One region of the Streptomyces sp. WP-1 genome, then DNA from elsewhere that is predicted to be linked to it. Evidence: riboswitches for the same ligand, from Rfam matches in the RefSeq annotation. Region 1 holds a riboswitch; each other region holds the start of a gene.
The links. Region 1 has a riboswitch for cobalamin ahead of metE (5-methyltetrahydropteroyltriglutamate--homocysteine S-methyltransferase). Riboswitches for the same ligand answer to the same signal wherever they lie in the genome.
Positions count from the first base shown of each region.

Region 2: it holds a riboswitch for cobalamin, as region 1 does, so the genes downstream of both, QHG49_RS12445 (ribonucleoside-diphosphate reductase subunit alpha) here and metE (5-methyltetrahydropteroyltriglutamate--homocysteine S-methyltransferase) in region 1, are expected to answer to the same signal.
Region 3: it holds a riboswitch for cobalamin, as region 1 does, so the genes downstream of both, QHG49_RS26890 (cobalamin biosynthesis protein) here and metE (5-methyltetrahydropteroyltriglutamate--homocysteine S-methyltransferase) in region 1, are expected to answer to the same signal.

Region 1 is NZ_CP123923.1:1,158,257-1,167,787, reverse strand. It holds gene metE (5-methyltetrahydropteroyltriglutamate--homocysteine S-methyltransferase) at 1-1,640, opposite strand, end outside; cobalamin riboswitch at 1,809-2,003, opposite strand; gene QHG49_RS04810 (3-hydroxybutyryl-CoA dehydrogenase) at 2,326-3,195, opposite strand; gene aceB (malate synthase A) at 3,192-4,775, opposite strand; gene aceA (isocitrate lyase) at 4,805-6,091, opposite strand; gene QHG49_RS04795 (short-chain fatty acyl-CoA regulator family protein) at 6,503-7,909, shown strand; gene QHG49_RS04790 (alpha/beta fold hydrolase) at 8,037-9,077, shown strand; gene QHG49_RS04785 (formyltransferase family protein) at 9,128-9,531, opposite strand, start outside.
Region 2 is NZ_CP123923.1:2,926,414-2,935,944, forward strand. It holds gene QHG49_RS12415 (WhiB family transcriptional regulator) at 26-283, shown strand; gene QHG49_RS12420 (sensor histidine kinase) at 564-2,030, opposite strand; gene nagB (glucosamine-6-phosphate deaminase) at 2,540-3,325, shown strand; gene QHG49_RS12430 (GntR family transcriptional regulator) at 3,508-4,272, shown strand; gene QHG49_RS12435 (DUF3311 domain-containing protein) at 4,407-4,670, shown strand; gene mctP (monocarboxylate uptake permease MctP) at 4,667-6,295, shown strand; cobalamin riboswitch at 6,444-6,579, shown strand; gene QHG49_RS12445 (ribonucleoside-diphosphate reductase subunit alpha) at 6,702-9,059, shown strand; gene QHG49_RS12450 (ribonucleotide-diphosphate reductase subunit beta) at 9,059-9,531, shown strand, end outside.
Region 3 is NZ_CP123923.1:6,084,255-6,093,785, reverse strand. It holds gene QHG49_RS26925 (VOC family protein) at 1-412, shown strand, start outside; gene QHG49_RS26920 (hypothetical protein) at 470-1,891, opposite strand; gene QHG49_RS26915 (alpha/beta hydrolase) at 2,073-3,200, opposite strand; gene QHG49_RS26910 (class II aldolase/adducin family protein) at 3,351-4,031, opposite strand; partial or broken gene QHG49_RS26905 (lysozyme) at 4,228-4,971, shown strand; gene QHG49_RS26900 (inorganic phosphate transporter) at 5,137-6,405, shown strand; gene QHG49_RS26895 (hypothetical protein) at 6,438-6,665, shown strand; cobalamin riboswitch at 6,806-6,949, shown strand; gene QHG49_RS26890 (cobalamin biosynthesis protein) at 7,049-8,002, shown strand; gene QHG49_RS26885 (cobyric acid synthase) at 7,999-9,507, shown strand; gene cobN (cobaltochelatase subunit CobN) at 9,504-9,531, shown strand, end outside.

The sequences.
Region 1 (9,531 bases):
ATCGGACCGGGGCGGGAGATGTCGCCGGCCAGGATCGGCGGCCGCACGTACCGGGTGCCGTACGACTGGACCCAGCCGTGCTGGGTGGCGAGGTAGCCGGTGAGCTGTTCGGCGAAGTACTGGACCATGTCGTTGCGTTCGGCCTCGCCGTGCACCAGGACGTCGAGCCCGGCCTTCTCCTGGAAGGCGATCACCTCCCGGATCTCGGCCCGCACGCGCTCCTCGTACCCGGCGGTGTCGATCCGGCCCGCCCGCAAGTCGGCGCGAGCGGCGCGCAGTTCACCGGTCTGCGGGAACGAGCCGATCGTCGTCGTGGGCAGCAGGGGCAGCCCCAGCCGGGCGCGCTGGGCGGCGGCGCGCTCGGCGTACGGCTGGGAGCGGCGGGCATCGGCCTCGGTGACGGCGGCGGCGCGGGCGCGCACGGCAGGGTCGTGGGTGAGGGCGGAACCGGCCCGGGAGGCGAGGTCGGCCCGGTTCGCGGACAGCTCCGCGGCGATGGCGTCCGTGCCGAGGGTGAGGCCCTTGGCCAGCGTGGCGAGTTCCGCCGTCTTCTGCTCGGCGAAGGCGAGCCAGCGCCGGATCTGCGGGTCGATGTCGTGCTCGGCGGCCGCGTCGAGGGGGACGTGCAGCAGGGAGCAGGAGGCCGAGACGTCGACCCGGTCGGCCAGGCCCAGCAGGGTGCCGAGGGTGGCCAGGGACTTCTCCAGGTCGTCGACCCAGACGTTGCGGCCGTTGACGACGCCCGCGACCAGCCGCTTGCCGGGCAGCCCGCCGACGGCGGCCAGCGCGTCCAGGTTCCGGGCGGCGGCCTCGGTGAAGTCCAGGGCCAGGCCCTCCACCGGCGCCTTCGCGAGCACCGGCAGGGCCTCGCCGAGCCGGTCGAAGTAGGACGCCACCAGCAGCCTGGGCCGGTCGGTGAGGGCGCCGAGATCGCGGTAGGCGCGCTCGGCGGCGTTCAGCTCGGCCGGGGTGCGGTCCTGGACGAGGGCGGGCTCATCGAGCTGCACCCAGTCGGCGCCGGCCGCCCGCAGGTCGGCGAGGACCTCGGCGTACACCGGCAGCAGCCGGTCCAGCAGGGTCAGCGGCTCGAAGTCGGCGGGCACCCCGGGCGCGGGCTTGGCCAGCAGCAGATAGGTCACCGGGCCCACCAGCACCGGGCGGGCGCTCAGCCCGAGGGCGAGGGCCTCGGTCAGCTCCGCGACCTGCTTGGCGGAGTCGGCCGTGAACACCGTGTCCGGCCCCAACTCGGGTACCAGATAGTGGTAATTGGTGTCGAACCACTTGGTCATCTCCAGCGGCGCCACCTCCTGGGTGCCGCGGGCCATCGCGAAGTAGCCGTCCAGCGGATCGGCGGCGACGGCCGCCCGGTGCCGGTCGGGGATCGCGCCGACCATGACGCTGGTGTCCAGGACATGGTCGTAGTACGAGAAGTCGCCGGACGGCACCTCGTGCAGACCGGCCTCGGCGAGCCGGCGCCAGGCGGTGCCGCGCAACTCGGCTGCGGTCGCCCGCAGTTCGTCAGCGCTGACGCGGCCCTTCCAGTAGCCCTCGATCGCCTTCTTCAGTTCCCGGTTCGCCCCCTGGCGGGGGTAGCCGTACACGGTGGCCCGTGCCGCCGCGGCTGCGGACTTCGTGGTCACGGAGATCTCCTTCGCGAGATGAATCCCTGAGATCCCGGGGACGGGACGAGAGCGCGAAGGGGTGACGGACCGTACGGCAGCGGCCCATGGCCGTCCGTTCGGTTCTGTGTCGCCGACCCGCCCTCGAGGTCACCGGGATGCCGCGCACGGGACGTCCCGCGCACGGGCAGATGGCAGGTCTTCGGACTCGCGGGCACGCCCTCATCACCTGAGGACACCTACTGGCCGTCGCTTCCCAGACCCTGTTCACCGGGTCCAGTGCGTATGACGGCGGTCGTTCCCGCTCACCGCTGCGGGGCAGTCCCGGATTCCCACCGGGTTCCCTCTTGCGACGCTCCCGCCTGGCGGACGGGGCGAACCAGCTGCACGCGCCAGCCTACGGGCCGAAGGGTTCGCGTGGTGGATCAAGTCCAGCATTCGGATGGCGCGCCGAGACGGACGGCCCCGGACCAGATCGCGTCCCGGCTCCGGAAGGGCCCGGACGGCCCGCTTGCCGGGCCCGCGCCCCTGGCACTCCGGGGCCCAGGTGGTCGCCCGCCCGCGCCGCCGTGGCCCGCGATGCCGCCGCACGGCAGAGGGCGGGAAGCGCCGCACACGCGCTTCCCGCCCTTCCCTCCGCACGGTCGTCCGGACCCTCGGCCGGTGACCGCGGGCCGGGCCCCTCAGCCCGGCCGGACCAGGCTCCTCAGCCCTGGCCGTACACGTGGAACCCCCGGCCGCTCTTGCGGCCCAGCAGCCCCGCCTCGACCATCCGCCGCAGCAGCGGGGGCGGGGCGTAGAGGGGTTCGTGGAACTCGTCGTACAGCGACTCCGCGATCGCGGCGACGGTGTCGAGGCCGATCAGGTCGGCGAGCCGCAGCGGTCCCATCGGGTGGGCGCAGCCCTGCTCCATCCCCGCGTCGATGTCACCGGCCGAGGCGAACCCGGACTCCGCCATCCGGATCGCGGCCAGCAGGTACGGCACCAGCAGCGCGTTGACGACGAAGCCGGCCCGGTCCTTGGCGTGCACGACCGTCTTGCCGAGCACCTCGGTGGCGAAGGTCTCCACCTCGGTCACGGTCCGCGCCGAGGTGTGCAGCGAGGCGACCACCTCCACCAGCGGCAGCACCGGCACCGGGTTGAAGAAGTGCAGTCCGACGACCCGGTCCGCGCGGGAGGTGGCCATCCCGAGCCGCATCACGGGCAGCGACGAGGTGTTGGTGGCCAGCACCGCCGCCGGGTCCGCCACGATCTTGTCGAGCGCGGCGAACACCTCGGTCTTGGCGTCCGCGTTCTCGGTCACGGCCTCGATCACGAGCTGCCGGTCGGCCAACTCGTCGAGACCGCCGCTGAAGACGATGCGCGCGAGGGCGTCCCGGGCCTCGGTCTCGGCCAGCTTGCCCCGCCGTACCGCCTGTTCGAGCGAGCCCGCCACCCGGTCCCGGGCCGCGCGGGCGGCCACCGCGTCGGCCTCGCAGACCACCGTGTCCAGACCGGCCCGCGCGCACACCTCGGCGATGCCCGCGCCCATCCGGCCGCCGCCGACCACTCCGACGCGTGCGAAGCGCCCGCTCATGACGCCCGCCGCACGAGATGCCGGGCGTAGGCGTCCGGTGTGAAGAACAGCGGCAACTCTCCCTGGAGCGCGGTGCGTTCGAACAGCGCGCGGACGTCCTCCACGGGGGCCCACGGATACTCCGCGCCGAGCGCCGCCGTCTCCTCCTCCAGCAGCTCCGTCACCGTCTCCCGCTCGATCACCCGGTGCCGCAGCCACTGCCAGATCTGCACCCGGGCGATCTCCGCCGTGGCCGCGTCCTCCATGAGGCCGTCCAGGGCGACCGCACCCCGGCCGTCCAGCCAGGCGGCGAAGTAGCGCAGCGCGACCCGGAGATTGGTGCGCACCCCCTCCGCCGTGGGCGGTCCCGCGATCCGGCGCACCGACAGCAGCTCGGCCGCCGATACCGCCACGTCCTCGCGCAGCCGGTCCAGTTGGTGCGGCCGCCCGCCGAGGACGCCGTCGAACACCTCCCGGCACACCGGGACCAGGCCCGGATGCGCCACCCTGGAGCCGTCGAAGCCGTCCTCCGCCTCTCGCTCCTTGTCCAGCCGGACCGTCGCCAACGCGGCCTCGCGAGCGGCCGGTTCGCCGCCCGGCACCTGCGCCGCCATGCCGCCGATGGCATGCGCGCCCCGCTGGTGGCAGGTGCGCACGAGGAGTTCGGTGTACGCCCGCATGAACGGGGCCGTCATGGTGACCTTCGCCCGGTCCGGCAGCAGGAAGTCGGTGCGGTGGCCGAAGGTCTTGATGATGCTGAACAGGTAGTCCCAGCGGCCCGCGTTGAGCCCCGAGCTGTGCTCGCGCAGCTCGTGGAGGATCTCCTCCATCTCGAACGCGGCTGTGATCGTCTCGATGAGCACGGTGGCGCGGACGGTGCCCCGGGGGATGTTGAGCAGCTCCTGGGCGTGCACGAAGACGTCGTTCCACAGCCGCGCCTCGTACCGGTTCTCCAGCTTGGGCAGATAGAAGTACGGGCCGTACCCGGCGTCGATCTGCCGCTGGGCGCAGTGGAAGAAGTAGAGACCGAAGTCCACCAGCGCCGCGGGCACGGGCCGGCCGTCGTACTCCAGGTGCTCCTCCTCCAGGTGCCAGCCACGCGGGCGTACGACGATCGTGGCGAGCCGCTCGCCGAGCCGGTACTCTCGGCCGTCCGCGGCGGTGAAGTCGATCCGCCGCTCGATGGCGTCCAGCAGGCTCAGCTGGCCGCCGATGACATTGCCCCAGGTGGGCGCGGTGGCGTCCTCGAAGTCGGCCATCCACACCTGGGCCCCGGAGTTGAGCGCGTTCACCGTCATACGGCGGTCCGGCGGGCCGGTGATCTCCACACGGCGGTCGGTCAGACCGGGCGCGGGCGGCGCGACCCGCCAGCCGGGGTCGGCGCGCACGGCGGAGGTGACCATCGGGAAGTCGAGCGGCGCGCCGGCGGCCAGCCGCAGGGCCTGCCGGCGCCGCTCCTTCATCAGCTCCTGGCGGCGCTCGCCGAACGCGGCCACGAGGGCCCCGACGAAGTCCAGGGCGGCGGGCGTGAGGATCTCGTCGTGCCGCTCGCCGAACGGCGCGAGCACGCGGACCCGGTGGGTCAGTGCACTGGTGGACATCGGTCTCTCCTGCGGGTGAGGCGGGCGGCCTAGTGGAACTGCTCTTCCTCCGTCGACCCGGCCAGCGCGGTGGTGGAGGAGGCGGGGTTGACGGCGGTGGAGACCAGGTCGAAGTAGCCGGTGCCGACCTCGCGCTGGTGCCTGACGGCGGTGAAGCCCTGCGCCTGGGCGGCGAACTCCCGCTCCTGGAGGTCGACATAGGCGGTCATGCCGTGCTCGGCGTAGCCGCGGGCCAGGTCGAACATGCCGTGGTTGAGGGAGTGGAACCCGGCCAGGGTGATGAACTGGAACTTGTAGCCCATCGCGCCCAGCTCCCGCTGGAACTTGGCGATCTGGTCGTCGTCCAGCGCGGCCTTCCAGTTGAAGGACGGCGAGCAGTTGTAGGCGAGCATCTGGTCCGGGTGGCGGGCGTGGATCGCCTCGGCGAACTCACGGGCCTGCGCGAGATCGGGGGTGCCGGTCTCCACCCAGAGCAGATCGGCGTACGGCGCGTACGCCAGACCGCGGGCGATCACCGGCGCCATGCCGGGCCGCACCCGGTAGAAGCCCTCCGCCGTGCGCTCGCCGGTGACGAACTCGGCGTCCCGCTCGTCCACGTCGGTGGTGAGCAGGTTGGCGGCGAGCGCGTCGGTGCGGGCGATGACGACGCTCGGCACGTCGGCGATGTCGGCGGCGAGACGCGCCGCGTTCAGGGTGCGGATGTGCTGCGAGGTCGGCACCAGGACCTTGCCGCCGAGGTGCCCGCACTTCTTCTCCGAGGCGAGCTGGTCCTCGTAGTGGATGCCCGCCGCGCCCGCCGCGATCATCGCCTTGGTCAGCTCGAAGGCGTTGAGCGGACCGCCGAACCCGGCCTCGGCGTCGGCGACGATCGGCGCGAGCCAGTCCGTGGTGTCCCCGGCGTCCTCGGCGGTGGCGATCTGGTCGGCGCGCAGCAGCGCGTTGTTGATCCGACGCACCACCTGGGGAACGGAGTTGGCCGGGTACAGGCTCTGGTCCGGGTAGGTGTGCCCGGCCTGGTTGGCGTCGGCGGCGACCTGCCAGCCGGACAGGTAGATGGCCTGGAGACCCGCCTTGACCTGCTGGACCGCCTGGCCGCCGGTGAGCGCGCCGAGCGCGTGGAGGTAGTCCCGCTCGTGCAGCTGCCGCCACAGCCGCTCGGCGCCGCGCCGGGCCAGGGTGTGCTCCTCGCGGACGCTGCCGGACAGCCGGATCACGTCCTCGGCGCTGTAGGTGCGCTCGACGCCCTGCCAGCGGGGATCGGTCGCCCAGCGCCGCGCCAGCTCCTCGGCCGCCTGCGTCCTCGTCGCCTCTGCCATGACTGTCTCCTCGGTCTGTATTCGGCTGCCAACGTCCGCGGTCCGGCGAACCGGGGTGGCACTACGTGTCGAACAGTTGGGGTACGGCCCGCCGGTACCTGGGGACGGAGCTGAGCAGTGCTGCCGGTGACGACCCTCGCCTGCGCCGGGAAACCCGATGTAAGGGCCTGATTCGAGCCCCGGTCCGCGAGCGGTGGTCGCCGGTGTCCGGCGGGCCGCACTCACACTCTGGCAGTGGCACTGAGTGCCAACAATGGTGGACGTCTGCCAACTTCTGCGAATCTTCCGGCCGTCATTTGCCAACATTGCGAAGGCCCCGCCGGGGCATTGATCACCTACGCTGACCGGGAGCCGGAAGGGCATCGGATGGAAGCCGACCGGGAGCCGGACGGAAAAGGGGAGGACCCGGCGATGGCCAAGACGTACGCGGGCGCGCGGCTGCGGCGCCTGCGCGAGGAGCGGCGCCTGAGCCAGGCCGAGATGGCCCGGGTGCTCGCCATCTCGCCGAGCTATCTCAACCAGATGGAACACGACTCCCGGCCGCTCACCGTCCCGGTCCTGCTCCGGCTGACCGAGACGTTCGGCGTCGACCCGGGCTTCTTCTCCGAGCGCGACACCACACGCCTGGTCGCCGATCTGCGCGAGGCCCTGGCCGGGGAACTCGCCGAGTCCCGCCTGTCCGCCGCCGACCTGTCGGAACTCGCCGCCCGGATGCCCGCCGTCGCCCAGGTGCTGCTGGGCCTCGGCCGCCGCAACCAGCTGCTCGCCGAACGCCTCACGCAGGCCACGGACGGCCGCGGCACCGACCCCGAGCCGCCCCGCTCACCCCACGAGGAGATCCGGGACTTCTTCTACCGCCGCCGCAACTACCTCCACGACACCGATCTCGCGGCCGAGGCCCTCGCCCAGGAGATCGGCATCACCCCCGGCGAGGTGCTCCCCGCCCTGACCGCCCGCCTCGCCGACCGGCACGGCGTCCGGCTGTCCGGCGGGGCGGGCGATCACCTCCACCACTACGACGCGCCGACCCGCACCCTCCACCTCTCCACCCGGCTGCGCCCCGGCCAGCGCGCGTTCCGCCTGGCCACCCAGCTCGCCCTGCTCGAACACGGCGCCGAACTCGACCACTTGGCCGCCGAGGACTTCACCCCGGGCTCGACCGCCCACGCGCTCGCCCGCATCGGCATCGCCCACTACTTCGCGGCGGCGCTCGTCCTGCCGTACCGCGCCTTCCACACGGCCGCCGAGGAGGTGCGCTACGACATCGAACGCCTCACCGACCGCTACGGCCTCGGCTACGAGACCGTCTGCCACCGGCTGAGCACCCTCCAGCGCCCCCGGCTGCGCGGGGTGCCCTTCTCCTTCGTCCGGGTGGACCGGGCCGGCAACATGTCCAAGCGCCAGTCGGCGACCGGCTTCCACTTCTCCCGGGCGGGTGGCACCTGCCCCCTGTGGAACGTGTACGAGGCGTTCGCCGCACCCGGCCGCATCCATGTCCAGGTCGCCGAAATGCCCGACGGCCAGCGCTACTTGTGGACCGCGCGCGCCGTCGCCCGGCACCGCGGCGGCTGGGGCGAACCCGGCAAGACCTTCGCCATCGGCCTCGGCTGCGAGGTCCGCCACGCCCACCGTCTCGTCTATTCCGACGGCCTCGACCTCGCCGGCACCGCCGCCGCGACCCCCATCGGCATGGGCTGCCGCGTCTGCGAACGCCTCTCCTGCCCGCAGCGCGCCGCCCCGCCGCTCGGCCACCGGCTGCACATCGACCAGGACACCAGTACGTTCGTGCCGTACCGGGTCACGGAGCCCGAGGGATGACGCTTTGCCGGTTCGGCTCGCAGAACGCGATCGCCCCCTTCGTGCCGCCTTCGGGCGGCGGGGAGCGGCCGGTGGCGTCGCGGGCGAGCCGACCTCACCGCGCGCAGCGGACGACGGAGGGTTTCATATGATCGACAGGCGTACCTTCGGGAAGGCCGTCGGCCTGGGGACCGGCGCGGCCGCGCTCTCCCTGACCGGCTCGCGGTCGGCGGACGCCGCCCAGGCCGCTCCCGGCGGGGCGGACGAGGCCCCCGCACCCGGGACGCACACCGCGTTCCCCGCGCTCAAGCAGGTCCACGCGGGTGTGCTCGACATCGGGTACGCCGAGACGGGCCCGGCCCACGGTCCCGTCGTGATCTGCCTGCACGGATGGCCGTACGACATCCACAGCTTCGTCGACGTCGCCCCGCTCCTCGCCGGGCGGGGGTACCGCGTGATCGTGCCCTACCTGCGCGGCCACGGCACCACCCGGTTCCGGTCCGGCCGCACGGTCCGCAACGCCCAGCAGTCCGCCGTCGCCCTGGACATCGTCGCGCTCATGGACGCGCTGGAGATCCGTGAGGCCGTCCTCGCCGGCTTCGACTGGGGCTCGCGCACCGCCGACATCATCGCCGCGCTGTGGCCGGGACGGGTCACCGCGCTCGTCTCGACCGGCGGCTACCTCGTCACGAACGTCGAGGCGCAGAAGTCGCCCATCGCGCCCGCCGACGAGCACACCTGGTGGTACCAGTACTACTTCGCCACCGAACGCGGCCGCCAGGCCATGGAAACACCGAAGCTGCGCGACGAGTTGTGCCGACTGGTGTGGCAACTGGTCTCACCCGGCTGGAAGTTCGACGACGCTATTTTCCGGCGCACCGCCGCCGCCTTCGAGAACCCCGACTACGCCGCCGTCGTCATCCACAACTACCGCTGGCGCCTCGGCCTCGCGGACGGCGAACGCCGGTACGACCGCTACGAGAAGGAACTCGCCGCCCGGCCCGTGATCCACGTCCCCGCCATCACCCTGAGCCCCGAGCTGGACCCCTTCACCGCACCCGGCGACCCCACCCGCGACCGCTTCACCGGACCCTACGAGCACCGGGTCGTCGAGGGCGTCGGGCACAACCTCCCGCAGGAGGCACCGGCCGTCTTCGCCCGGGCCGTCCTCGACGCGGTCCGCCTCTGAGAGGGGAACAGGGGCTGGACGGTGCGAAGTCCAGCCCCTCGCGGACCGCATCACTCCGCGTGCAGCGCCCACCTGCTGCCGTCGACCGGTTCCGACCCCGGCAGGGCGATGAGTTCGGGCTTGAACAGCGGGGCCGCGCCCATCGCCGGTTCCCAGGTGGCCAGTCGCTCGTCCTGGGGGACCTCGACGCGACGGCCCTTGGCGAGGTCGGTGACCACGCGGACCAGCAGGCGCACGCCGAGGGGCGCGAGGTGCTCGCGCCACAGGGTCTCGGCGGTCGAGCCCGGGGGCACGAACAGGTGCTCCTGGGCGGCGACCGGGCCGCCGTCGGTGCGTTCGGTGAGGTGGTAGACGCTGCCGCCCGTCACCTTGTCGCCGTCGCGGATCGTCCACCGGATCGCGTCCCGGCCGCGGTGCAGCGGCAGCAGGCTCGGGTGGTAGCCGATGGCCGCGA
Region 2 (9,531 bases), 1.8 Mb from region 1:
GTAATACCAAGGAGAGGTAGCAGCCATGGACTGGCGTCACAACGCCGTTTGCCGCGAGGAAGACCCCGAGCTCTTCTTCCCCATCGGCAACACCGGTCCCGCGCTGCTGCAGATCGAGGAAGCCAAGGCCGTCTGCCGTCGCTGCCCGGTGATCGAGCAGTGTCTGCAGTGGGCGCTTGAGTCCGGCCAGGACTCCGGCGTCTGGGGTGGCCTCAGCGAGGACGAGCGTCGCGCGATGAAGCGCCGTGCCGCCCGCAACCGGGCCCGTCAGGCCTCCGCCTGACACACCCACCCCAGCTGACAGCCTGAGCTTGGCGGCGCGTGCATCGAGCACGCATCTCCCGCCCCCGAGCAGCAGCGCGCAGTATCCCCCGATGCCGCCAGCGAACAGCAGCGCAGCAACGAGCACGAGCCTCGGACCAATGACGGTCCGGGGCTTTCTGCTGTCCCGGACCACGCCACGGACCGCACCCCGGATGGGGTCCCGGACCGCGTCCCGCCCGTCGTCACACCCGGCGCCGCCATTGGTTCATACCAACGCCCCCTCCCCCGGGGGCCGTTGACTACTTCTGCGCGCGCACCGGGATGTCCAGGACCACCCTGGTCCCCCGCTCCGGCGCCGGGACCATGTCGAAGGTGCCGCCCAACTCGCCCTCCACCAGGGTCCGTACGATCTGGAGCCCCAGGTTGCCCGAGCGGTGCGGGTCGAAGCCCTCGGGCAGGCCGACCCCGTCGTCCTGGACGGTGACGAGGAGCCGGGCCTCCTTCGTGCTGCCGCCGCGCACCGCCGAGACCTCCACCGTGCCGGTCTCGCCCTCGCGGAAGCCGTGCTCCAGGGCGTTCTGGAGCACCTCGGTGAGCACCATCGACAGCGGTGTGGCCACCTCGGCGTCGAGTATCCCGAAGCGCCCGCTGCGCCGGCCGGTCACCTTGCCCGGCGAGATCTCGGCGACCATCGACAGCACCCGGTCGGCGATGTCGTCGAACTCCACCCGCTCGTCCAGGTTCTGGGAGAGCGTCTCGTGCACGATGGCGATGGAGCCGACCCGGCGCACCGCCTCCTCCAGGGCCGCGCGCCCGCGTTCGGAGTCGATCCGCCGGGCCTGGAGCCGCAACAGGGCGGCCACCGTCTGGAGGTTGTTCTTCACCCGGTGGTGGATCTCCCGGATGGTCGCGTCCTTGGTGATCAACTCGCGCTCGCGGCGCCGCAGTTCGGTGACGTCCCGGCACAGCACCAGCGCCCCGATCCGGGTGCCCTTGGGCTTGAGCGGGATGGACCGGAACTGGATCACCCCGTCGGGCGACTCGATCTCGAACTCGCGCGGCGCCCAGCCGCTGGCCACCTTGGCCAGTGCCTCGTCCACCGGGCCCCGGGTAGGGGCGAGTTCGGCGGTGGTCTGCCCGAGATGATGTCCGACCAGGTCGGCGGCGAGGCCGAGGCGGTGATAGGCGGACAGCGCGTTCGGGGAGGCGTACTGGACGATGCCGTCGGCGTCCAGCCGGATCAGTCCGTCGCCGACGCGCGGTGAGGCGTCCATGTCGACCTGCTGGCCGGGGAAGGGGAAGGACCCGGCCGCGATCATCTGGGCGAGGTCGGAGGCGCTCTGGAGGTAGGTCAGCTCCAGTCGGCTCGGGGTGCGCACGGTGAGCAGGTTGGTGTTGCGGGCGATCACCCCGAGGACCCGGCCCTCCCGCCGTACCGGGATGGACTCGACCCGTACGGGGACCTCTTCGCGCCACTCCGGGTCGCCCTCGCGCACGATCCGGCCCTCGTCCAGGGCCACGTCCAGCATGGGCCGCCGGCCGCGCGGCACGAGATGGCCGACCATGTCGTCCTGGTAGGAGGTGGGGCCGGTGTTGGGGCGCATCTGGGCGACCGAGACGTACCGGGTGCCGTCCCGGGTGGGAACCCACAGGACCAGGTCGGCGAAGGAGAGGTCGGAGAGCAGCTGCCACTCCGAGACCAGCAGATGGAGCCACTCGAGATCGGAGTCGTCGAGGGCGGTGTGCTGGCGGACCAGTTCGTTCATGGAGGGCACGATTGCGAGCGTACCCGCGGGCCTCGGCGTGGCCGAAAAACACCCGCGGGCCGCGGCGCCTGGAAGGGACCCTCAACCCTCCCGGCACCGCAGCCCGGAGCATCATCGGCCGTGGGGTGTGCGGTCCCGGTCGGCCGAAGGCCGAGGAGCCGGGGCAGTCAGGGCAGAGAGCGCCGGTTCCTCGATCCGCCTTCCTGTGCGGGGAAGACGGGGCTTGTTCGCTTCGTACTGTCCGCCCGCGTGTCGCCGCGTAGCGCTGGCCCGGACAGCCTCTTCGATTGTGGACTAGACCATGGGGCGTGTCCATGCCCTTACGGGCGTACGCGGCCCATGGCACTCGATGCCACGCAGCCTAGCCCGCCCGGGTCGACCATGGGGACAGAAGGCACCGGTAATTTCCGCGGCCCCCGGTACCGAGGCATCGGCGCGGGAGGCCCGCTCTGTTAGATTGGTCTAAACCACATAGACGCACGAGCCCTCTCCAGAACGGCAGGCCCAGCGTGGAAGTTGTCATCGTTCCGGACGCCGCGGCGGGTGGCGAGCTGATCGCCGAGGCCATGGCGCAACTGCTGCGACGCAAGCCCGACGCCCTGCTCGGCGTCGCCACCGGCTCCACCCCGCTGCCCGTCTACCAGGCACTCGCGGCCAAGGTGCGCGCCGGTGACGTGGACACCGCGCGGGCCCGGATAGCCCAGCTCGACGAGTACGTGGGGCTGCCCGCCGAGCACCCCGAGTCCTACCGCTCGGTACTGCGCCGCGAGGTGCTGGAGCCGCTCGGCATCGGCATGGACTCCTTCCTCGGCCCCGACGGCACGGCGAAGGACGTCCAGGCGGCGTGCGAGGCGTACGACCGCGCGCTCGCCGCGGCCGGCGGGGTGGACCTCCAGCTGCTCGGGATCGGCACCGACGGGCACATCGGGTTCAACGAGCCCTGCTCCTCGCTCGCCTCCCGCACCCGGATCAAGACCCTGACCGAGCAGACCCGCGTGGACAACGCGCGCTTCTTCGACGGCGAGATCGAGCAGGTCCCGCACCACGTCATCACCCAGGGCATCGGCACCATCCTGGAGGCCCGGCACCTGGTGCTGCTCGCGACCGGCGAGGGCAAGGCGGACGCGGTCGCGGCGACCGTCGAGGGTCCGGTGGCGGCCGTATGCCCGGCCTCCGCGCTCCAGCTGCATCCGCACGCCACCGTCGTCGTGGACGAGGCGGCCGCCGCCGAGCTGAAGCTGGCGGACTACTTCCGGCACACCTACGCGAACAAGCCGGAGTGGCAGGGGATCTAGCAGGACCGCACCCGGTGCCCATGGGACCCCTGTTGGACTAGACCAGCTCGGGTCCCGACGGTATACAGAGGGGATCACGGAGCGTGCGGGTGGAGTCCTGGCACGGTAAGCCGTGCCACGATGTGAGCCGTGGCCGATGGGATGTCGGTCGCTTTCGGCGTCCGGAGCCGGGAAGGCGGAGCATGAGCACCGATGTCAGCAGTGCGGAGAACGAGGCCGGCACCACCGTCCGTACCGCGCGCGTGCCGAAGTACTACCGCCTGAAGAAGCACCTGCTCGACATGACGGAGACGCAGGCGCCCGGCACGCCGGTCCCGCCGGAGCGCACGCTGGCCGCGGAGTTCGACACCTCCCGCACCACCGTCCGCCAGGCCCTTCAGGAGCTGGTCGTGGAGGGCCGCCTGGAGCGCATCCAGGGCAAGGGCACCTTCGTCGCCAAGCCCAAGGTCTCCCAGGCGCTCCAGCTCACCTCCTACACCGAGGACATGCGCGCCCAGGGCCTGGAGCCCACCTCCCAGCTGCTGGACGTCGGCTACATCACCGCCGACGACCGGCTCGCCAGGCTGCTCGACATCTCCGCGGGCGGCCGGGTGCTGCGCATCGAGCGGCTGCGCATGGCCAACGGCGAGCCCATGGCCATAGAGACCACCCATCTGTCCGCCAAGCGCTTCCCCGCGCTGCGCCGTTCGCTGGTCAAGTACACGTCCCTCTACACCGCGCTCGCCGAGGTGTACGACGTCCACCTCGCCGAGGCCGAGGAGACCATCGAGACCTCGCTGGCCACCCCGCGCGAGGCCGGTCTGCTCGGCACGGACGTCGGGCTGCCGATGCTGATGCTCTCCCGGCACTCGCTGGACCGCGCGGGCCTGCCGGTCGAGTGGGTGCGGTCGGTGTACCGCGGCGACCGCTACAAGTTCGTGGCCCGCCTCAAGCGCCCGATGGACTGAGGCCCGCCCGGAGGCGTCCGTTCCTTCGCCGAATCGATACACACAGCTTGAGACGGGGTCTTCCACCGGCTGGATACCGTCACCTAGATTGCCTGCGCATTACTCGGTGATCAGCGAGGGGACGGAGCCGCAGCATGTCAGAAACGCCCGAAGTGGGACCACCGGTGGTGACACCGCTGCGCGTGGTCATCGGCATTTGTCTCGTCGCGCCCTTCGTGGCGATGCTGTGGGTCGGCTCGTACGCGAAGACGGACCCGACGTTCATCGGGATCCCCTTCTTCTACTGGTACCAGATGGTCTGGGTGCTGATCTCCACCGCCCTCACCATGACCGCGTACAAGCTCTGGCAGCACGACCAGCGCTCCCGCCGTGACGCGCAGGGGGGTGCCGCGAAGTGAAGACCGGGGTCAACGGCGTCGCACTGGGCGTCTTCATCTTCTTCTTCCTGGCCGTCACGGTCCTGGGCTTCCTCGCCGCGCGCTGGCGCCGGGCCGAGAACGAGCACACGCTGGACGAATGGGGTCTGGGCGGCCGGTCGTTCGGCACCTGGATCACCTGGTTCCTGCTCGGCGGCGACCTGTACACGGCGTACACCTTCGTGGCCGTACCGGCGGCGATCTACGCGGCGGGCGCGTCCGGCTTCTTCGCGGTGCCGTACACGATCCTGGTCTACCCGCTGATCTTCACCTTCCTGCCGCGGCTGTGGTCGGTCTCGCACCGCCACGGCTACGTCACCACCTCCGACTTCGTGCGCGGCCGCTTCGGCTCGAAGGGCCTGTCGCTCGCGGTCGCGGTGACCGGCATCCTGGCGACGATGCCGTACATCGCGCTCCAGCTCGTCGGCATCCAGGCGGTGCTGGACGTGATGGGCGTCGGCGGCGGCGACAACACCAACGCGTTCGTGAAGGACCTGCCGCTGCTGATCGCGTTCGCGGTGCTGGCCGCGTACACGTACTCCTCGGGGCTGCGGGCGCCCGCGCTGATCGCGTTCGTCAAGGACGCGCTGATCTACATCGTGATCGGTGTGGCGATCATCTACATCCCGATCAAGCTGGGCGGCTTCGACGACATCTTCGCCAAGGCGGCCCACGCGTTCAGCCAGGTCAACCCGGCCACCGGCAAGCCCCGCGGGGCGCTCGCGCCGGCGCCCGCCGGACAGTGGACGTACGCCACGCTGGCTCTCGGTTCCGCGCTCGCGCTGTTCATGTACCCGCACTCGATCACCGCGACGCTCTCCTCCAAGAGCCGTAACGTGATCCGGCGCAACACCACCATCCTGCCGCTGTACTCCCTGATGCTGGGCCTGCTGGCGCTGCTGGGCTTCATGGCGATCGCGGCCGGGGTGAAGGTCACCAACGGGCAGCTGGCGATCCCGCAGCTGTTCGAGGACATGTTCCCGGACTGGTTCGCCGGTGTGGCGTTCGCGGCGATCGGCATCGGCGCGCTGGTCCCGGCGGCGATCATGTCGATCGCGGCGGCGAACCTGTTCACGCGCAACATCTACAAGGACTTCATCAAGCCGGACGCCACGCCGAAGCAGGAGGCGCAGGTCTCCAAGTTCGTGTCGCTGCTGGTGAAGGTCGGCGCGCTGATCTTCGTACTGGGCATGGACAAGACGGTCGCCATCAACTTCCAGCTGCTCGGCGGCATCTGGATCCTGCAGACCTTCCCGGCCCTGGTCGGCGGCCTGTTCACCCGCTGGTTCCACCGCTGGGCGCTGCTCGCGGGCTGGGCGGTCGGCATGATCTACGGCACCCTCGCCGCGTACGGTGTCGCCTCCCCGACCCAGAAGCACTTCGGCGGCTCCGCCGACGACATCCCGGGCATCGGCCAGATCGGCTACATCGGCATGACGGCCTTCGTCCTCAACGTCCTCGTCACGGTCGTCCTGACCGTCGTCCTGAAGGCCGTGAAGGCCCCTGAGGGCATCGACGAGACCCGTCCCGAGGACTACACGGCGGACGCCGGCGACCCGGGCGTACAGGTCGAGCTGCCGCCCGCCACGGCGGGCACCAGCCACTAGCGAGGCGCCCGGGGACCCGGGCGGCCAGGGGCGGGCCGGCGGCGCCAAGGGCGCCGGCGGCCCGTTTCGCGTGCCCCTCGCGCCCCGTTTCGCATACCCCTCGTAGACACACGGTGACACAACATCTGGGGGTGGCATTCCGGCCCGGCACTAGATGTATGCTCATGGTCGCTGTCGTCGCAGGGGAATCCGGTGCGAATCCGGAACTGTCCCGCAACGGTGTACTTGTGCGCATCCGCGCACGGGGATCAGTCCGAGGACCTGCCGGCAGCGCACCCGGCCCACCGGTTCGGGTGCTCTGAGACGTCCGGGCCTCGCGGAGTGGGCCGGTGGACGCGACGCCGTGTGCGCTCGTGGCTGCCCCTGCCCTCCGCCAGGCCCCGTGCCGAGCGAGGGAGAGCCCCACGTGACCATCGCGCCAGCCGAACCGGCTTCAGCCCAGGGCCTGGAGAACGACGGTCCCGGTACCGCGCTGCTGCGGACCCTGACCGAGCTGACCGGGGACCTCCCCGACGCCGATCCCGGCCGGGTCGCCGCCGCCGCGCTGCGCGGCCGCTCCGCCCACGCCGACGAGGCGGAGCTGCGCGAGCTCGCGACCGAGGCCGCGGCCGGCCTGATCTCCGAGGACCCCGCGTACTCGCGGCTCGCCGCCCGGCTGCTGACCATCTCCATCCGCGCCGAGGCCGCCTCGCAGGGCGTGGCGTCCTTCACCGAGTCGGTCGCCGTCGGACACCGCGAGGGGCTCATCGCCGACCGGACGGCCGAGTTCGTCCGGATCCACGCCGCCCGGCTCGACCACCTGATCGACCGCGCCGCCGACGACCGCTTCGGCTACTTCGGGCTGCGCACCCTGCACAGCCGCTATCTGCTGCGCCACCCGATCACCCGTCAGGTCATCGAGACCCCCCAGCACTTCATGCTGCGTGTCGCCGCCGGCCTCGCCGAGGACGACTCGGCACGCTCGGTGGACGAGGTCGCCGCGCTCTACCGGCTGATGAGCCGGCTCGACTACCTGCCCTCCTCCCCCACCCTGTTCAACTCCGGCACCCGGCACCCCCAGATGTCGTCCTGCTACCTCCTCGACTCCCCGCTGGACGAGCTGGACTCCATCTACGACCGCTACCACCAGGTCGCCCGGCTCTCCAAGCACGCCGGCGGCATCGGTCTGTCGTACTCCCGTATCCGCGCCCGCGGTTCGCTGATCCGGGGCACCAACGGGCACTCCAACGGCATCGTGCCGTTCCTGAAGACCCTGGACGCCTCGGTGGCCGCGGTGAACCAGGGCGGCCGGCGCAAGGGCGCGGCCGCGGTGTACCTGGAGACCTGGCACTCCGACCTGGAGGAGTTCCTGGAGCTGCGGGACAACACCGGTGAGGACGCCCGCCGTACGCACAATCTGAACCTCGCGCACTGGGTGCCGGACGAGTTCATGCGCCGGGTCAACGCCGACGGGCAGTGGTCGCTGTTCTCCCCGGCGGACGTGCCCGAGCTGGTGGACCTGTACGGCGCGGAGTTCGACGCCGCCTACCGCGAGGCGGAGCGCAAGGGGCTCGCGAAGAAGACCATGCCGGCCCGTGAGCTGTACGGCCGCATGATGCGCACCCTCGCGCAGACCGGCCAGGGCTGGATGACGTTCAAGGACGCCGCCAACCGCACCGCCAACCAGACCGCCGAGCCGGGCCAGGTCATCCACTCCTCCAACCTCTGCACGGAGATCCTGGAGGTCACCAACGACGGTGAGACGGCGGTCTGCAACCTGGGCTCCGTCAACCTGGGTGCCTTCGTCGTCGACGGGGACATCGACTGGGCGCGCCTGGACGAGACCGTCCACACCGCTGTCACCTTCCTCGACCGCGTCGTGGACATCAACTTCTACCCGACCGAGCAGGCGGGCCGCTCCAACGCCAAGTGGCGCCCGGTGGGCCTCGGCGCGATGGGCCTCCAGGACGTCTTCTTCAAGCTGCGGCTGCCCTTCGACTCGCCCGAGGCGAAGGCGCTGTCCACGAAGATCGCCGAGCGGATCATGCTCGCCGCGTACGAGGCGTCCGCCGACCTCGCCGAGCGCAGCGGCCCGCTTCCCGCCTGGGAGCAGACCCGGACCGCGCGCGGTGTGCTGCACCCCGACCACTACGGCGTCGAGGAGACCTGGCCCGAGCGCTGGGCGGCGCTGCGGAAGCGGATCGCCGAGGTCGGCCTGCGCAACTCGCTGCTGCTGGCGATCGCGCCGACGGCCACCATCGCCTCCATCGCGGGCGTCTACGAGTGCATCGAGCCGCAGGTGTCCAACCTGTTCAAGCGCGAGACGCTGTCCGGTGAGTTCCTCCAGGTCAACTCCTACCTGGTGCAGGACCTGAAGGGCCTGGGCGTCTGGGACGCGCGCACCCGGGAGGCGCTGCGCGAGGCCAACGGCTCGGTGCAGGGCTTCGCGTGGATCCCCGAGGAGGTGCGGGCGCTGTACCGCACCGCGTGGGAGATCCCGCAGCGCGGTCTGATCGACATGGCGGCGGCGCGCACCCCGTTCCTCGACCAGGCGCAGTCCCTGAACCTGTTCATGGAGACGCCGACGATCGGCAAGCTCTCCTCGATGTACGCGTACGCCTGGAAGTCCGGGCTGAAGACGACGTACTACCTGCGCTCGCGCCCGGCGACCCGGATCGCCCGTGCCGCCCAGGCGCAGCAGACCATCCCCGTCCAGCAGGTCGCCGACCCCGACGCCGTCGCCTGCTCCCTGGAAAACCCCGAGTCCTGCGAGGCCTGCCAGTAATGTCCACCCGTCATCAGAACCTGCTCGACCCGGGCTTCGAACTGACTCTCCGTCCGATGCGCTACCCGGACTTCTACGAGCGCTACCGGGACGCCATCAAGAACACCTGGACCGTGGAGGAGGTCGACCTCCACTCGGACGTCTCCGACCTCGCGAAGCTGAGCCCGGCCGAGCAGCACCTGATCGGCCGCCTGGTCGCGTTCTTCGCGACGGGTGACTCGATCGTCGCCAACAACCTGGTGCTGACGCTGTACAAGCACATCAACTCCCCCGAGGCGCGGCTGTACCTGAGCCGTCAGCTGTTCGAGGAGGCGGTGCACGTCCAGTTCTATCTGACGCTGCTGGACACCTACCTGCCCGACCCGGAGGACCGCGCGGCGGCGTTCGCGGCCGTCGAGAACATCCCCTCGATCCGCGAGAAGGCCGAGTTCTGCTTCAAGTGGATCGACTCGGTGGACAAGATCGACCGGCT
Region 3 (9,531 bases), 4.9 Mb from region 1:
GGCATCGATGGGCGGGGGACGGCCGGGCATCTGCCCCACGCTGCTGTACACGGACGCGAAGGCGGCGATCCGGCAGCTCACGCGGGGCCTCGGCTTCACCGAGCTGACCGTGTACGAGGCGGCCGACGGCAAGGTGCTGCACGCCGAGCTGGTGCAGGGCAACGGCGCGATAATGATCGCCTCCAAGGGCCGCGGCGGGCCCTTCGACACGGCGCTGCGCGACGCGGGGCCCACCGGGATCTACGTCGTGGTGGACGACGTGGACGCCCATCACCGGCGGGCCGCGGCGCACGGCGTGGAGATCCTCGCGCCCCCGGCGGACCAGGACTACGGCTCGCGGGACTATCTGGCCCGGGACGTCGAGGGCAACATCTGGAACTTCGGGACGTACGCGCCGGAGATCGGCCTCTGAGCCGTCCCCGGCGGGCGCGCGGACCCGCACACCCGCCGGAGTCGCCGGCGCACCCCCTCAGCCGCCGGTGTGCACCTGGAACGCGGCCCGGCGCACGGCCTTGGCGAGGGCCGGGTCGGGATGGGCGGCGGCGAGGGCGACCAGGACCTGCACGGTGCGCGGGTGGCCGACGGCGCGGACCTCGTCGAGCAGCCGGGGCACGGTGGGCTGCACCGCGGACTCCAGGTGCCGTACCAGCATCGGCGCCTCGCCGTGGTCGGCGACGGCCGCGGCGGTGTCCACCCAGAGCCAGGTGGCCTCCTCGCGGGTGAGCACCTCGTGGGCGTCCTCCGGGTCGAGACCGTCGTGCTCGGCGAGCCACAGCAGGGCGTACGGCCGCAGCGTCGGCTCGTCCACCACCGCGCGCACCTCGGGCTCGGCGGGGGCGCCGACCACGCGCAGCGCCTCGAAGGCCAGCCCGCGCAGCAAAGCGTCCTCGCCCCGCGCGGCGTCGATCAGCTCGCTGACGGCGCTGCCGACGGTGCGGGCGGCGAGCCAGGCCCGGTACTCGGCGCGGGCCGCGTTGGGGCGCAGCTGGGCGCAGCCGCGCAGCATGTCCTCGGCGGACTGCTCGATGTTGCCGGCGGGGCTCTGCGCGGCCACGCAGATCTGCTCCAGCTTGACCCACACCGCCCAGCTGCCCAGCGGGGTGAGGGTGGCCTGCCCGCCGCCGCAGGTGAGGGCGCCGACGGACGCGAGGGCCGCCAGCGCCCAGTCGAGGAGCGGCGCGAGGGAGGCGGGCGGGGTGTCCGGGGTCCCGGCGGGCTCGGCGGCGGCCTCGACGGGGGGCTCGGTGCCGGGCCCGTAGGAGACCTCGCAGCGTTCGGTGCGCAGTTCGGTGACCCGCTGCTGGAGCAGGTCGAGCAGCTGTTCGACCGGGACGGGTCCGGCGGACAGCTGGAGGAAGGAGAGCACCTGCGGCATGGCGGAGACGGCCTCCGCGACGGCGGCCGGCTCGTGTCCCTCGGGTTCGGGCAGGGCGAGCGACCAGGCGTCGAAGAGGGCGACCCAGCCGCGCAGCACGGCGCTGTCGTCCCGGTCCCAGGCGCGCAGCCGCCAGCCGGGGCGCGCGCTGTCACCGTGCACCTCGACCAGTCCGGCCAGGCGTGCGGTGTCCCAGTCGGCGCGGATCTGCTCGGGGGTGAGCCCGAGGTCGGCGGCCGCGCGGTCCGCGGTGGCGGCGGAGAGGGTGGCCTTGCCGTCGGCGGTGGCGGCGTCGCGGCCGGGGCCCAGGGCGTTGTCCGCCCAGCGGGCGACGCGGACCGCGCCGGCCAGCCCGGCGCGGGCCATTTTGGCCAGCTCGGCGGGCGCGGGGGTGCCCTCCGGCGGCCGGGGTGCGGGGCGGCGCGTGGGCCGCTGGTTCACAGCTGCGGGGGCGGCGGCCAGGGGTCGAGGTCGGACGAGTCGGAGCCTGGAGTCGCGCGGGATACGGGACGTCACAGGGGCAGTCTTCCGGTTGACGGTCCGAAAACCCAAACGGAATGTCACGGCGGGCGACGGGGCTGGCCAACGCACCGGGCTCCACAGGGGGTCGGGGGGCATGTTCCGGCCAACCGCGCGATCACAACCGGAAGGACCCCGGCCGTTCCCGCGCGCGCCCGGTGCGACCCGGCGCGCGCCGTCACATCAGTGGGGTCAGGAAGCGCCGCAGCCGTTCCTCGTACGCCGGGGGGTCCGGGTTCCACATCGCCGCGTGCGGGGCGTTCGGCACGGTGTGCAGGGCGACACGGTCGGGGCGGCGGGCGGCGAGCAGCCGGGAGAACTCCCAGGGGGCGACCCGGTCGCCGGGCCCGTGGATGATCAGGGTGGGCACGGCGAGCCGGTCGGGGTCGGTGATCTCGGCGACCCGGTCGGCGTGCAGTCCGGCGCGGCCCTGGGCGGCGCGGACCGCGAGCGGCAGCAGCGGGGCGGGGGTGTGCCGGGCGCGGGCGAGGGCGCGCAGCGTGGCCTCCCAACTGAGCACCGGCGAGTCGAGGATCAGCCCGGCGATGTGCTCGCGCACGGCGGAGTGCTCGGCGGCGCGCAGCGCCATGGTGGCGCCGGTGGACCAGCCCAGCAGGACGACGCGGCGGGCGCCGTGGCGCACGGCGTAGCGGATCGCCGCGTCCACGTCCCGCCACTCGGTCTCGCCGAGGTGGTTCAGGCCGTCCGCGGGGCGGGGCGCGCCGAGGTCGCCGCGGTGGGCGAGGGCCAGCACCGGAAGCCTGCGGGCGACCAGGAAGCGCATGACGTTCATGGCGTGCTCGCGGGTGGTGCCCAGGCCGTGCACGGCGATCACCCAGGTGTGCCGGTCGCCGGGCAGGAACCAGGCGGGCAGCGCGCCGAGTTCGCCGGGCACGTCCACGTCGGCGTGGTCGAGGCCGAGCGCGGTGCGCGGGTTGCCGACGTACAGGTTGGGGGTGAGCCAGACGGAGTCGCCGGGCGCGAGGGTGCCGTGGGTCACGCCGTCCAGGCGGCGCACGACGGTGTCGGCGGTGTGCCGTGCCGTGTCCAGGACGGGCCCCACGACCGCGTGCGAGCCGTCGCCCGCGAGGCCGTAGAGACCGGGGCGCAGCGCGGCCAGGTCCCGGGTGAGCGTGATCTGGCCGGCCGCGGTGCCGTGCACGGTGAGCCGGGGCTCGGTGGGCAGCGGCCGGCCGCCGCTGGCCTTCAGCGCGACATCACTGGCGAGCCGCCCGGCGGCCACGGATGCTAGTCCGGCGGCCACGACGGCGGTGACCGCGGCGGCGGTCGCTTTGAGGGGGCGCACGGCACCAGTGTCACGGGGGGTGCGGTGCCCGGCCAGCGGAGAGGCGGGGCGGGGTGAGGGGGGTGAAGGGGGCGAGAGGTTAAGGAGCGAGGCCAGGTCGCGGATCGGGGAACTGATCGGGGAGCTGATCGAAAAGCTGCGGGACACGGGTCACCTCCGTTGGCCGTATCCCTTCAGGCGTTCCCCGACTTCGGCGAGTTGTGCCTCCGTCAGCAGAGACGGGGTCAGGCCCGGCACCGAGGAGGCGGTCAGCCAGAGGCGGCACATCCACTCCAGCTGGGCGGTGCGGTCGTACGCCTGGTCGAGGGTGGCGCCGTGGGTGAGGGTGCCGTGGTTCTGGAGGAGGCAGCCGGAGCGGCCGGCGAGGGCCTGGAGCATGTGCGCGGCCAGTTCGTCGGTGCCGTAGGCGGCGTACGGCGCGACGCGCACCGGTCCGCCGAGGGCGGCGGCCATGTAGTGCACCAGCGGCAGCTCGGGCACCAGCGTGGAGACCGCGGTGGCGTGCACGGCGTGGGTGTGGACGATCGCGCGGGCGTCGGTGGTGCGGTAGACGGCGAGGTGCATGGGCAGTTCGCTGGTCGGCACCAGTGTCCCGAGCACCTGACGGCCGGTGAGGTCCACGCCGGTGATGTCGTCCGGGGTGAGCCGGTCGTAGGGCACGCCCGACGGGGTGACCAGCACCACGTCCCCGACGCGCGCGGAGACATTGCCGGAGGTGCCGACGACCAGCCCGTCGGCGACGCTCCGCCGCGCCGTCGCCACCAGCGCCGCCCATGTCCCGGCCGCTTCCTCGCGCACTTCCTGGCCCGTCTCCCGCAGCTTGGAGGTCATGCCCGCGATCCTGCCAGCCGCTTGTACACCAGGTGGCCGGTCGCCGCACTTCCGACCGAACTCCCGCACCCCCAAAAGGGTGTACATCCGGCCAAACGCTAAGAATCTCCACTGATTCAATGATCACCGGCCCTTGAATGAGCGCTCCTTGCCCTCCGGGCGACCTGGTCGTCCGTCACCCCCGGGGAGCCGGCTCATGGCCCGTCACCGCACCCACCTCCGCCGCCGCGCCGGTGCCCTCGCCGCGACCACCGCGGCCCTCACCCTCACCTGCGCCGCCACCGCCGCGGCCGGCCCCCCGGAGCGGGTCGCGAGCCTGCCCAGGGGGCACGACGTGTCGTCCCACCAGAAGACGGTGGACTGGCCGGCCGCGCGGGCCCGCGGGGCGCGCTTCGTCTACGTCAAGGCGACCGAGTCCACGGGCTACCGCAACCCCTATTTCCACCAGCAGTACGACGGCGCCCGCGACGCGGGACTGATCCGCGGCGCCTACCACTTCGCGCTGCCCGACGAGTCCTCCGGCGCCACGCAGGCCCGGTACTTCGTGGCGCACGGCGGGGACTGGCGGCCCGACGGCTGGACGCTGCCGCCCGCGCTGGACATCGAGTACAACCCGTACAGTGCGAAGCACCCCTGCTACAGGCTGGGCTGGAAGCGCATGACGGCCTGGATCTGGTCGTTCAGCGACGAGATCGCCCGCGAGACCGGCCGCCGTCCCGTGATCTACACCACGGCCCACTGGTGGAGGCAGTGCACCGGCGACAGCCACGCCTTCGCCTCCCGCCACCCCCTGTGGGTCGCCCGCCACGGCTCCTCGGACCCGGGCAGGCTGCCGGGCGGCTGGCAGTACTGGACCTTCTGGCAGCACGCCACCTCCGGCCGGCTGCCGGGTGACCAGAATCTCTTCAACGGCAGCTCCAGCAGGCTGCGGACCTTCGCCACGGCCGGCGACCCAAGCGGTGCACGGGCACCGGGGGTTCCGGAAGCGGAAGCGGAGCCTCATACCCCCGACGCGGACACCACCCTGCCCGCCCCAGTTCATCTTCCGTTCACCCAGGTTGCCTACGTTCATCCGGACAACGACCTCGAATGATTGTCTGGGTAAATGGAAAGCTTCTCGCTGATCCTCGCGATTGTGGTGGTCACCGCACTCGCGTTTGATTTCACGAACGGTTTCCACGACACCGCGAACGCGATGGCCACCACCATCTCCACCGGCGCGATGAAGCCGAAGCTCGCGGTAGCCATGTCCGCCACCCTCAACCTGGTGGGCGCCTTCCTCTCCGTGGAGGTCGCCAACACGATCTCCAAGGGACTCGTCGACGAGAGCGGCATCCGCCCCGAGGTCATCTTCGCCGCCCTGGTCGGCGCGATCCTCTGGAACCTGCTGACCTGGCTGGTGGGCCTGCCCTCCAGTTCCTCGCACGCCCTGATGGGCGGTCTGATCGGCGCCGCCGTCGCCTCCGCCGGATTCGGCGCCGTGCACGGCGGGGTCCTGGTCACCAAGGTGCTGCTGCCCGCGGTCGCCGCGCCGGTCGTGGCGGGGATCGCCGCGCTGGTGGCCACCCGGCTCTCCTACGGCGCCGGCACCAGGACCGAGGGCGAGGCCACCCGCAAGGGCTTCCGCGTCGGCCAGGTCGCCTCCGCCGCGCTGGTCTCCCTCGCGCACGGCACCAACGACGCGCAGAAGACGATGGGCATCATCACCCTCGCGCTGATCGCGGGCGGCGCCATCGCCCCCGGCTCCAACCCTCCCACCTGGGTGATCCTCTCCGCGGGCCTCGCCATCGCGCTCGGCACCTACATCGGCGGCTGGCGCATCATCCGCACCATGGGCACGGGCCTGACCGATCTGGAGCCCCGGCAGGGCTTCGCCGCGCAGACCAGCGCCGCGACCGCCATCCTGGCCTCCTCCCACCTCGGCTTCTCCCTCTCCACCACCCATGTCGTCTCCGGCGCGGTGATGGGCTCGGGTCTCGGCCGCAAGGGCGGTGTGGTCCGCTGGTCCACCGCGACCCGGATGGCCGTCGCCTGGGTGCTCACCCTGCCGGCCGCCGCGCTGGTCGGCGCGGGCGCCGAGGCCGTCACCGAACTCGGTGACGGGGGCACCGCGGCGGTCGCCGTCTTCCTGGTCGCCGCGAGCGCCTGGATCTACAAGCTGTCCCGGCGCGAGGTCATCGACCACACCAATGTGGTCGCCGACCCGGCCGCGGAGCCCTCCGGCGTGGTGACCACCGCCATCGCCGCGGTGAGCCCCCCGCCCGCCGGCACGATCACCGAGGACCTCACGGCCACCATCCCGGCCCCCGCACAGGCCCCGGCCGCCGGACCGGCGGCCCCCGCCGCCGCGGCCCCGCCGGCCGCCACCGTCTGACCCCGAGCCCCGTTCACCAAGGAAGCAACCCCATGAAGATCGACTGGGCGGCCATCGGCTCCGTCTTCGGCGTCAGCCTCGCGTTCACCGTCGGCCTGGTGGTCCTGTTCACCCTCGGCGTCAACGGCCTGGCCCGGCGCGAGAAGGCCGCGGCCGAGGGCGGCTCCGCCACGCTCGCCGTCACCGGCGCCTACGTCTGCTTCGCGGCCTGCGCGGCGGCGGTGGCGTACGGCATCCTCCTCATCGTCTCCAAGTCCTGAGCCCGGGGCCCGGTCCCGGGTCCCGGCAGTTTCCCGAAGGCTCCCCTCCGCCGCCCGCGGCAGGGGAGCCTCTCGCGTGCCCGGCCACCCCTCGTGGTGTGGGAATCTGCACACTCCCGCAGGTCAACGGCAAGTTGACGGCCGTTCCGGGGGCGTGGTGGACTGCCCACGCCATGTACGGCAGCAGGAGAGGAAGCCGGTGCGAATCCGGCGCGGTCCCGCCACTGTCACCGGGGAAGAACTCCCCGGGTAGCCAGGAACTCTCGCCGCCGATCACGTCGAACCAGGGCGCGGACACCCTGAGTGAGGACACATCGCCATGCCCGGCTGCCGAAGGACCAGTACCAGGACCACCGCCACGGTGACCACGGCCGACTGAGCCGATGGCCGCCGATCGCAGTTACGCGTACGGCGCCGCCGCCGGACTTCTCGGCGACCTCCTCCTCGGCGATCCCCGCCGCGGGCACCCGGTCGCCGCGTTCGGACGTGCGGCCGCCGCTGTCGAGGGCGCGTTGTGGCACGACCACCGCGGCTGGGGCACCCTGCACACCACCGTGTGCGCCGGTGGCGCCGTCGCGCTCGGAGCGCTGGCCGCACACGTCGTACGCCCCTCCCCCGCCGCCTCCGCCGCCCTGACCGCCGCGGCCGCCTGGGCCGTCGTCGGCGGCACCTCCCTCGCCCGCGAGGCCGAGGCCATCGGGGCCGCCCTGACGGCCGGGGACATCGAGACGGCCCGCGCCCGGCTGCCGCATCTGTGCGGCCGGGACCCGCAGGCGCTGGACGCCGACGGGATCGCACGGGCCGTGGTCGAGTCGGTCGCCGAGAACACCTCCGACGCGGTCGTGGGCGCCCTGGTGTGGGGCGCGGCCGCCGGGGTGCCGGGGCTGCTGGGCTTCCGGGCCGTCAACACCCTGGACGCGATGGTGGGTCACAAGTCCGCCCGGTACCGCCGCTTCGGCTGGGCGTCCGCGCGCCTGGACGACGTGGCCGGCTGGCCGGGGGCCCGGCTGACCGCCGTCCTCGCCGCCGCGGCCGGACCCGATCCGCGCGGCGCCCTGCGGGCCTGGCGCGCGGACGCCCGCCGCCATCCGAGCCCCAACGCCGGTCCCGTGGAGGCGTCCTTCGCGGGCGCCCTCGGCGTCCGCCTGGGCGGCACCCTCTCCTACGGCGGCCGCGTCGAACACCGGCCCGTGCTCAACGGCGCTGCCGGACGGGCCGTACAAGTCCCCGACATCGGGCGGGCCGTACGGCTCTCCCGGCGCGTCGGCCTGCTCGCGCTCGGCACCACACTCGCCGCGCGCCTTTTCGTCAACGGACCGAAGGGACGCGGGAAGTGAACGGTGGTCTCCTCGTCGCCGGCACCACCTCCGACGCCGGCAAGAGCGTCGTGACGGCCGGGATCTGCCGGTGGCTGGTGCGCCAGGGCGTGAAGGTCGCGCCGTTCAAGGCGCAGAACATGTCCCTCAACTCCTTCGTCACCCGTGAGGGCGCCGAGATCGGCCGGGCGCAGGCCATGCAGGCCCAGGCGTGCCGGATCGAGCCGACCGCGCAGATGAACCCCGTGCTGCTCAAGCCGGGCGGCGAGCAGAGCAGCCAGGTGGTGCTGCTGGGCAAACCGGTGGGCGAGATGAGCGCGCGCGGCTACCACGGCGGGCGCCGGCAGCGGCTGCTGGGCACGGTGCTGGACTGCCTGGCCGAGCTGCGCGGGCAGTACGACGCGGTGATCTGCGAGGGCGCGGGCAGCCCGGCCGAGATCAATCTGCGCCGCACCGACATCGTCAACATGGGGATCGCGCGCGGCGCCCGGCTGCCCGTGCTCGTCGTCGGCGACATCGACCGCGGCGGCGTCTTCGCCTCCTTCTTCGGCACCGTCGCCCTGCTCTCCCCCGAGGACCAGGAACTGGTCGCCGGGTTCCTGGTGAACAAGTTCCGCGGTGACGTCTCGCTGCTGGAGCCGGGCCTCGACATGCTCAAGGGCCTCACCGGGCGGCCGGCGTACGGCGTGCTGCCGTTCCGGCACGGACTCGGGATCGACGAGGAGGACGGCCTCCGCGTCTCCCTGCGGGGCACGGTGCGGGAGTCGGCCGTCGCTCCCCCGCTCGGCGCGGACGTGCTGCGCGTCGCCGTGTGCGCGATCCCGCTGATGTCCAACTTCACCGACGTGGACGCGCTCGCCGCCGAACCCGGCGTCGTGGTGCGGTTCGTGGACCGCCCGGAGGAGCTGGCCGACGCCGACCTGGTCGTCGTCCCCGGCACCCGGGGCACCGTCCGGGCGCTGCGGTGGCTGCGCGAGCGCGGCCTCGCCGACGCGCTCGCCCGCAGGGCCGCCGAGCACCGGCCCGTGCTCGGCATCTGCGGCGGCTTCCAGATCCTCGGCGAGCACATCGAGGACGACGTGGAGTCGCGGGCCGGCGCGGTCCCCGGCCTCGGACTGCTGCCCGTGCGGGTGCGGTTCGCCCGCGAGAAGACCCTCACCCGCCCCGCCGGCCGGGCCCTCGGCGAACCGGTCGAGGGGTACGAGATCCACCACGGCGTCGCCCGCGTCACGGGAGGCGAAGCCTTCCTGGACGGCTGCCGGGTCGGCGCGACCTGGGGCACCCACTGGCACGGCTCACTGGAGTCGGACGGCTTCCGCCGGGCCTTCCTGCGCGAGGTGGCCGCCGCCGCGGGCCGCCGCTTCGTGCCCGCGCCGGACACCTCCTTCGCCGCGCTGCGCGAGGAGCAGCTGGACCGGCTCGGCGATCTGATCGAACAGCACGCGGACACGGACGCGCTGTGGCGGCTCATCGAGTCCGGCGCGCCGCAAGGACTGCCCTTCATCCCACCGGGAGCGCCCGCATGAGCACAGTGTTGTTGTTGTCCACCG